2 regions of the Bacillus rugosus genome follow, and region 2 is predicted to be linked to the other one. Evidence: riboswitches for the same ligand, from Rfam matches in the RefSeq annotation. Region 2 holds a riboswitch; the other holds the start of a gene.

Region 1 (3,484 bases), 1.4 Mb from region 2:
AAGGGGACGTCCTATCTCTAGGATTGTCAGAGGATGTCAAGACCTGGTAAGGTTCTTCGCGTTGCTTCGAATTAAACCACATGCTCCACCGCTTGTGCGGGCCCCCGTCAATTCCTTTGAGTTTCAGTCTTGCGACCGTACTCCCCAGGCGGAGTGCTTAATGCGTTAGCTGCAGCACTAAGGGGCGGAAACCCCCTAACACTTAGCACTCATCGTTTACGGCGTGGACTACCAGGGTATCTAATCCTGTTCGCTCCCCACGCTTTCGCTCCTCAGCGTCAGTTACAGACCAGAGAGTCGCCTTCGCCACTGGTGTTCCTCCACATCTCTACGCATTTCACCGCTACACGTGGAATTCCACTCTCCTCTTCTGCACTCAAGTTCCCCAGTTTCCAATGACCCTCCCCGGTTGAGCCGGGGGCTTTCACATCAGACTTAAGAAACCGCCTGCGAGCCCTTTACGCCCAATAATTCCGGACAACGCTTGCCACCTACGTATTACCGCGGCTGCTGGCACGTAGTTAGCCGTGGCTTTCTGGTTAGGTACCGTCAAGGTACCGCCCTATTCGAACGGTACTTGTTCTTCCCTAACAACAGAGCTTTACGATCCGAAAACCTTCATCACTCACGCGGCGTTGCTCCGTCAGACTTTCGTCCATTGCGGAAGATTCCCTACTGCTGCCTCCCGTAGGAGTCTGGGCCGTGTCTCAGTCCCAGTGTGGCCGATCACCCTCTCAGGTCGGCTACGCATCGTTGCCTTGGTGAGCCATTACCTCACCAACTAGCTAATGCGCCGCGGGTCCATCTGTAAGTGGTAGCCGAAGCCACCTTTTATGTTTGAACCATGCGGTTCAAACAAGCATCCGGTATTAGCCCCGGTTTCCCGGAGTTGTCCCAGTCTTACAGGCAGGTTACCCACGTGTTACTCACCCGTCCGCCGCTAACATCAGGGAGCAAGCTCCCATCTGTCCGCTCGACTTGCATGTATTAGGCACGCCGCCAGCGTTCGTCCTGAGCCAGGATCAAACTCTCCGATAAATGGATCACAGGTTAAGTTCACCGCATCCTGCGGCGACGCCTGTGCGACCTGCATCGTGCAGGTCCTAGTTTGACTGACTACGCACATCGCTGTGCGATTTTATAAAAATGAATTAACAGGCACGTTTTGTCTTGTTTAGTTTTCAAAGATCATTCTGTTGCCTCTCAATGAAGCAGCTTTAATAATATAACATTCAGCTTATTTTTTGTCAACAACTTTTTTCAAATTGTTTTGAAGCTTCTTGTTTTGTCTGCTGTTCATCAGCGACGTTTAATAATATAACACCTGTATTTATTTATTGCAATAGTTTTTTCAAAAAAAATTCTATAAAACAAATAAACTATAATTCTCGTCATGTCATATTTATCATATAACTATTTTAAAAGAACATATACATCATGTAGTATGATCTTGTTGTTTTTTTCTTTTTCTTGTATAGTAGAAACGAATTAAATATTGATGACCACAAGGGGAGCATTAAAGCTGAGAGTGAGCGGTATCGTTCTGACCCTTTGAACCTGTTAGTTAACGCTGGCGTAGGGATGTGGCAAAGTCAAATGAATTGCAGCTCGTAAAGCAGTGCGTGGAACTTTTCTCATCCTTCCGCGTGCTGCTTTTTTGTTGTCCTTTTGGATTGTCTATCAATGAAAGGGGATTTTTATGAATCAATCTAAGCAACTGGTTCGCCTTATTGAAATTGCAATTATGACTGCAGCTGCTGTTATTTTAGACATCGTCTCAGGAATGTTTCTTAGAATGCCTCAAGGAGGCTCGGTCTCTATCATGATGATTCCGATCTTTTTGATTTCGTTTCGGTGGGGTGTCAAAGCAGGTCTTACTACCGGCCTGCTGACAGGTCTGGTTCAAATAGCAATCGGAAACTTATTCGCACAACATCCTATACAGCTATTGTTAGATTACATTGTCGCGTTCGCAGCTATCGGAATAAGTGGATGTTTCGCTTCTTCTGTACGTAAAGCCGCTGTTTTAAAAACAAAAGGGAAGCTGATTGTTTCAGTAGTCAGCGCAGTATTCATCGGCAGTTTCCTGCGCTATGCCGCGCATGTCATTTCAGGGGCAGTGTTTTTCGGCAGCTATGCTCCAAAAGGAACGCCGGTATGGATTTATTCTTTAACTTATAATGCTACTTATATGGTTCCTTCATTCATCATCTGTGCAATTGTCCTTTGTTTATTATTTATGACTGCACCCCGTTTGCTCAAAACTGACAAAGCTTAACATGACACCCCCCAGCGCAGTTCGCTGGGGGGTGTTTTTTGTTATCTATTAAGAACTGTTTTCAAAGCAGAAAGATCCGGCCAGCCAAACCCTACTTCTTTCAGCCTTTCTCCTGCGATTTCAAAGCTATCCTCCGCTACTCTTTCAGGTGAATAGGCCTGATAAAATGTAATTGAGGGGTTCTCCTGAATGACCCAAGCAAACATACTCGAAAAGCCATGATGAAGCAAAAACTCCGCTCCTTTTGCTAAGAGCGCTCTGCCTGCACCTTGCCGCTGATGCTCTTCTAAAAGGTAAATAGCGTATAGCTCGCCGTCATAGCCTTCTTGTTCAGAGCGAATAGGTCCAAATGAAGCAAAGCCGAATATTGAGCCTTTGTCATCGTGAGCCACAAATACACCTTTTAACGAGCGACTTTTCCATTTGTCTTCAAATTCCTTGTAGTTCAGACTGTTTAAGTATTCAGCCGGGACAATTCCTTGATATGTTGTCCTCCAGCTGTCTACATGCACTTTTGCAATGTCCTTTATATCCTCTAACTTTGCTTCTCGTACAGTTACCATCCACTGGTATCCTTTCCTTAGTCATTATTCTGGTTTTGGACCGTTTTTGCGTCTTTTATTTCATTTGTTAATTCGTTAATGCTTTGTTTTACGTTTCCTTTTCCTGAAAAGTTCTCGATCATTTCTTTTACGTCAATTCCCGACGATGCTTTTAAGCTTTCTTGCAGGCTTGACATTAAGTTCGTCGCATAGCTGGTTACTTTGTTGGCGCCGCTTGACTCACCGCTTCCTCCTGTATCAACAACGGTGATTTTATCAATATTTGAAAGAGGTGCCGCTGCTTGTTTCGCGTATTCCGGAAGCATTTTTACGATCATATCGAAAATCGCCGCCTGCCCGTACTGTTCAAAGGCAGCCGCAATTTTCTCTTTTGCTTCCGCTTCTGCCAGACCTTTTAGGCGGATAACCTCTGCTTCTGTTTCCCCTTTTGCTTTTTCAGCTTCTGCTTTTGCCAGCCCGTCAATTCTGACTTTTTCCGCCTCAGCCTTCGCCATTGCTTCTATACTGTATTTCTTGGCATCGGCTTCAGCGAGCTGTTTTGCTTTCTCAGCTGCTGCGGACTGCTCGACTGAATAACGATCTGCATCGGCTTTTTTCTTAACCTCAGAGTCATATTGACGTTCACGGCGAAGAATTTCTTTTT
Region 2 (3,484 bases):
TGTCCAGTCTTGTATCATGAGTGTCGAGGGTGTGGTAAGACTGAATGGGTGATATATATTCATGATGATCCAACCTTTCGACAAACATTTAAAAAAGCGGAATTTCCCACTTATTTTACCACATCTTTCTGCATTCGTTGAGCGCCGATTTGCATATTTCTAAATGAAATGTGCCGGAAGAATCGAGACTTCCGGCATTTGCCAATCCGCGGCAGACAAAGCAGGTTATGCATGCGGTTCACTTAATCGGACCAAGATTACATCTTCTCCGATTTTTACTATATTTCGCCATGGAATGACCAATTCCTCTTCTTTTCCAAAAAATCCGAGAACTTTCCCATTCCCCCCCAGTATGATCGCCTGAATTTTTCCAGTGGTCACATTGATATCTATATCACCAATGCTCCCCAGCTTTTTTCCATTTGAGACATTGACGACATCCTTCACCTGAAATTCTGAAATGCTGATCATTCCATCACGTCCTTTTTCCGTCCTTTTTTCAAGTATATGAACGGGCGGGCTGAACCTTGTCAGCAAGAAGAAATTTTCATGGTCACTGTTCTTTTTTACGGCTGCACCAGCCGATGATAAAATTGAGCATAATTTTCGTATAATCTACCAGTTGCTCAATCGATACCTCCTCGTTCACAGAGTGTGCATTATGCAGATCACCAGGACCGTAAATCACGCTTGGTATGCCGGCATTATACAGCCAGCCTCCGTCTGTAACGGATTGAGAAACGTCAACAACCGGACACTCCCGTTTCACTTTCTCGTGAGAAGCTGTAAGCACTGAGACGCCTGGGTGGCAAGGGTCAACTTCCAGAGCCGGAAAAATTTCTCCTCTGTCTTCAATCATAGATGAGCCTCCCCACTTGAAAACAGGGCGGTTTTCCCTAAGCCAAATATCACTGTCACTCAGTCGGTTAATGTAATCTTCTATTTCCGCTGCCACTTGTTCATGAGTTTCATTCGGGTAAAAATGGACTGTGATCCACAGCCGGCACTCGTCCGCTATAAAAGCCGCATGTCTGCCGCCTTCTATGACAGCCGGGTTAATCGTATTTGTGCCTGGTTTAAAACCGGGATAACTTTTCATAATGGACCAGTGGCGTTCAAGTTCACCGAGGCCTGCAATGATTTTTGCCATCTTTTCAATTGCGCTTGCTCCAAATGTTCCTCCGCCTGCGTGAATCATATTCCGCCTCGTCCCATCATGAAACGTTTGACTGCTTTTGATTTCGATCCAGCCTGTAATGACACCGCCTTGGCCTTGAATATGCATATCGCTCGTATCCGCAACAACTGCAAAATCAGCATGATAGCCCCTCTTGCAGCATTCAAGCGTACCGGCTTCTCCGACTTCCTCCCCGATAACCGATTGCAGAATCAAATCACCGGGAAGTTCAATGCCGGCTTCACGAATCAATTTGACAGCAAACAGCACACACGCCATTCCGCCTTTCATATCAGAAGCGCCTCGCCCGATTAAGAGACCGTTTTTTTCGATTGGATGAAACGGATCATGCTCCCAATCCTCATCCTCTTTTACCTCTGCCACATCTACATGACCATTGATGATCAAGCTATGATAATCTGCTGAATCTGTTCCCTTTAGCAGGCCTACAACATTGGGATCTCCCGGGTACACATCCCATTTGTCAATCGTGAATCCCATTTCATTTAAAAATCCGGCAATCCATGATTGAATGCCGTCTGTATTTCTTGCAGGCGGAGCAGGTGTTTGATAAGAAATCAGCGTTTTTGCAAGCTGAATAAGCTCCTCCTTTTGGGCTTCCACTTTTTTTATCAGAGAGTCTATTTGTTGATTCAATGTGATCCGCTCCTTTACTTAAAATCAAAAAGCCGTTTCATATGTTATGAAACGGCTCAATAAAAACAAACAGAGTCCTACGTACTCTGAATTTTTCACCGCTTCCCTCCGCTGGCATGATCCAGATCAGGTCAAAAGGGTTGAGACAAATATCTCTCTCAGCTTCGAAAAGCACCCCTAGGATGAATCGATATGTGTTTGTCAGGCATTCGTTATCGGCTCTGCTCTTGTTAAAAACGGCCGATCATGATTCCATAATACATGGATTGGCGTATCAAAAAAAGCAGAAAGTATTTGATCAGTCAGCATTTCCTTTATTTCCCCCGATTTAAAGACCTCTCCCTTTTTTAACAAAAGGGCTTTGTCAAACACCGGCAAAATTTCTTCCGCATGATGCGTCACATAAAGGATCGATGGCGCGTTTTCTTTATTTGCAATGTATGTAATCGTATCTAACAGCTTTTCCCGGGCAATAAAGTCCAGCCCTGTGACTGGTTCGTCCAATATCAGCAGCTCTGGATCGGCCATTAGCGCTCTTGCAATCAAAGCTCTTTGTTTTTCTCCTTGAGAAAGGGTTTCATAGCGGCGGTCGGCATATTCAATTGCTCCCAAGTCCTCTAACAAGCCAATCGCTTTTTCCCTGATTTCTGCACTTGGTGTTTCATATAAGCCAATCGAAGCGTAAGCTCCGCTTAAAGCAATTTCAAATGCTGAATCTGCAGGATAAAACTTTTGCTGAAGAGCCGCTGAGACGAGGCCAATTTTCCTTCTGAGCTTCTCCCCAAGCTCCGTTTTACCAAATTCATGGCCAAGCACCTGCATCTCGCCCGATGTTGGAAAATAATATGAGCAAAGCATATTTAACAGCGCTGTCTTTCCGGCGCCATTCAGTCCGTAAAGCACCCAATTTTCCTTTTCTTCTACTTTCCAATGAATATCTCTCAGTATCCATTTTCCATTCCGTTTTAGTGAGACATTGTCAAGCTGCAAAATCATCGTGGTCCTCCTCTTTACTGCTCTTTATAATTATTTAAATTTTCATAAAACTTTGTACGGACTAGGATACCTTATTTTTTCCAAAACGTAAACCGCCCGCAATTAATAGAAAAGCCTTTAAAACAAAAATTGTTTTAAAGGCTTTCCATTTCATTATTGATGAATATTCTTATTCATTTGTTTGATAGCCGCTTTTTCAAGCCTGGACACCTGCGCTTGGGAAATCCCGATTTCTTCGGCTACTTCCATTTGTGTTTTTCCTTGGAAGAATCGCTTTCTTAAAATCATTTTTTCCCTATCATTCAGTCTTCTCATGCCCTCTTTTAAAGCCAGCTCTTCAATCCATTGTGAATCTTTATTGCGCTCATCACTGATTTGGTCCATCACATAAATCGGGTCTCCGCCGTCGTTATAGATCGGTTCAAATAGAGAAACCGGATCCTGGATGGCATCAAGCGCAAATACAATTTCCTCATGCGGTACTTCAAGAACTTTTGCGATGTCTTCTGCAGTCGGCTCCTTGCTTGTCTCACTGATTAACCGCTCTCTGACCTGAAGTGCCTTGTAAGCGATATCCCGGAGTGATCTTGACACACGGATCGGATTATTATCGCGTAAGTACCTGCGGATCTCTCCGATAATCATAGGTACAGC

The links. A riboswitch is a leader RNA that binds a small molecule or an ion and turns the genes downstream of it on or off. The one in region 2 is predicted to bind thiamine pyrophosphate.
Region 1: it holds a riboswitch for thiamine pyrophosphate, as region 2 does, so the genes downstream of both, thiT (energy-coupled thiamine transporter ThiT) here and M0696_RS08355 (acetylornithine deacetylase) in region 2, are expected to answer to the same signal.

Annotation. Positions count from the first base shown of each region.
Region 1 covers NZ_CP096590.1:3,054,336-3,057,819, forward strand. The annotation lists rRNA gene M0696_RS15575 (16S ribosomal RNA) at 1-1,038, opposite strand, end outside; TPP riboswitch at 1,498-1,599, shown strand; gene thiT (energy-coupled thiamine transporter ThiT) at 1,700-2,278, shown strand; gene M0696_RS15585 (GNAT family N-acetyltransferase) at 2,320-2,841, opposite strand; gene floT (flotillin lipid rafts scaffold protein FloT) at 2,859-3,484, opposite strand, start outside.
Region 2 covers NZ_CP096590.1:1,628,882-1,632,365, reverse strand. The annotation lists gene pgeF (peptidoglycan editing factor PgeF) at 1-63, opposite strand, end outside; gene M0696_RS08360 (YlmC/YmxH family sporulation protein) at 226-471, opposite strand; gene M0696_RS08355 (acetylornithine deacetylase) at 554-1,834, opposite strand; TPP riboswitch at 1,921-2,023, opposite strand; gene M0696_RS08350 (ABC transporter ATP-binding protein) at 2,036-2,830, opposite strand; gene sigG (RNA polymerase sporulation sigma factor SigG) at 2,984-3,484, opposite strand, start outside.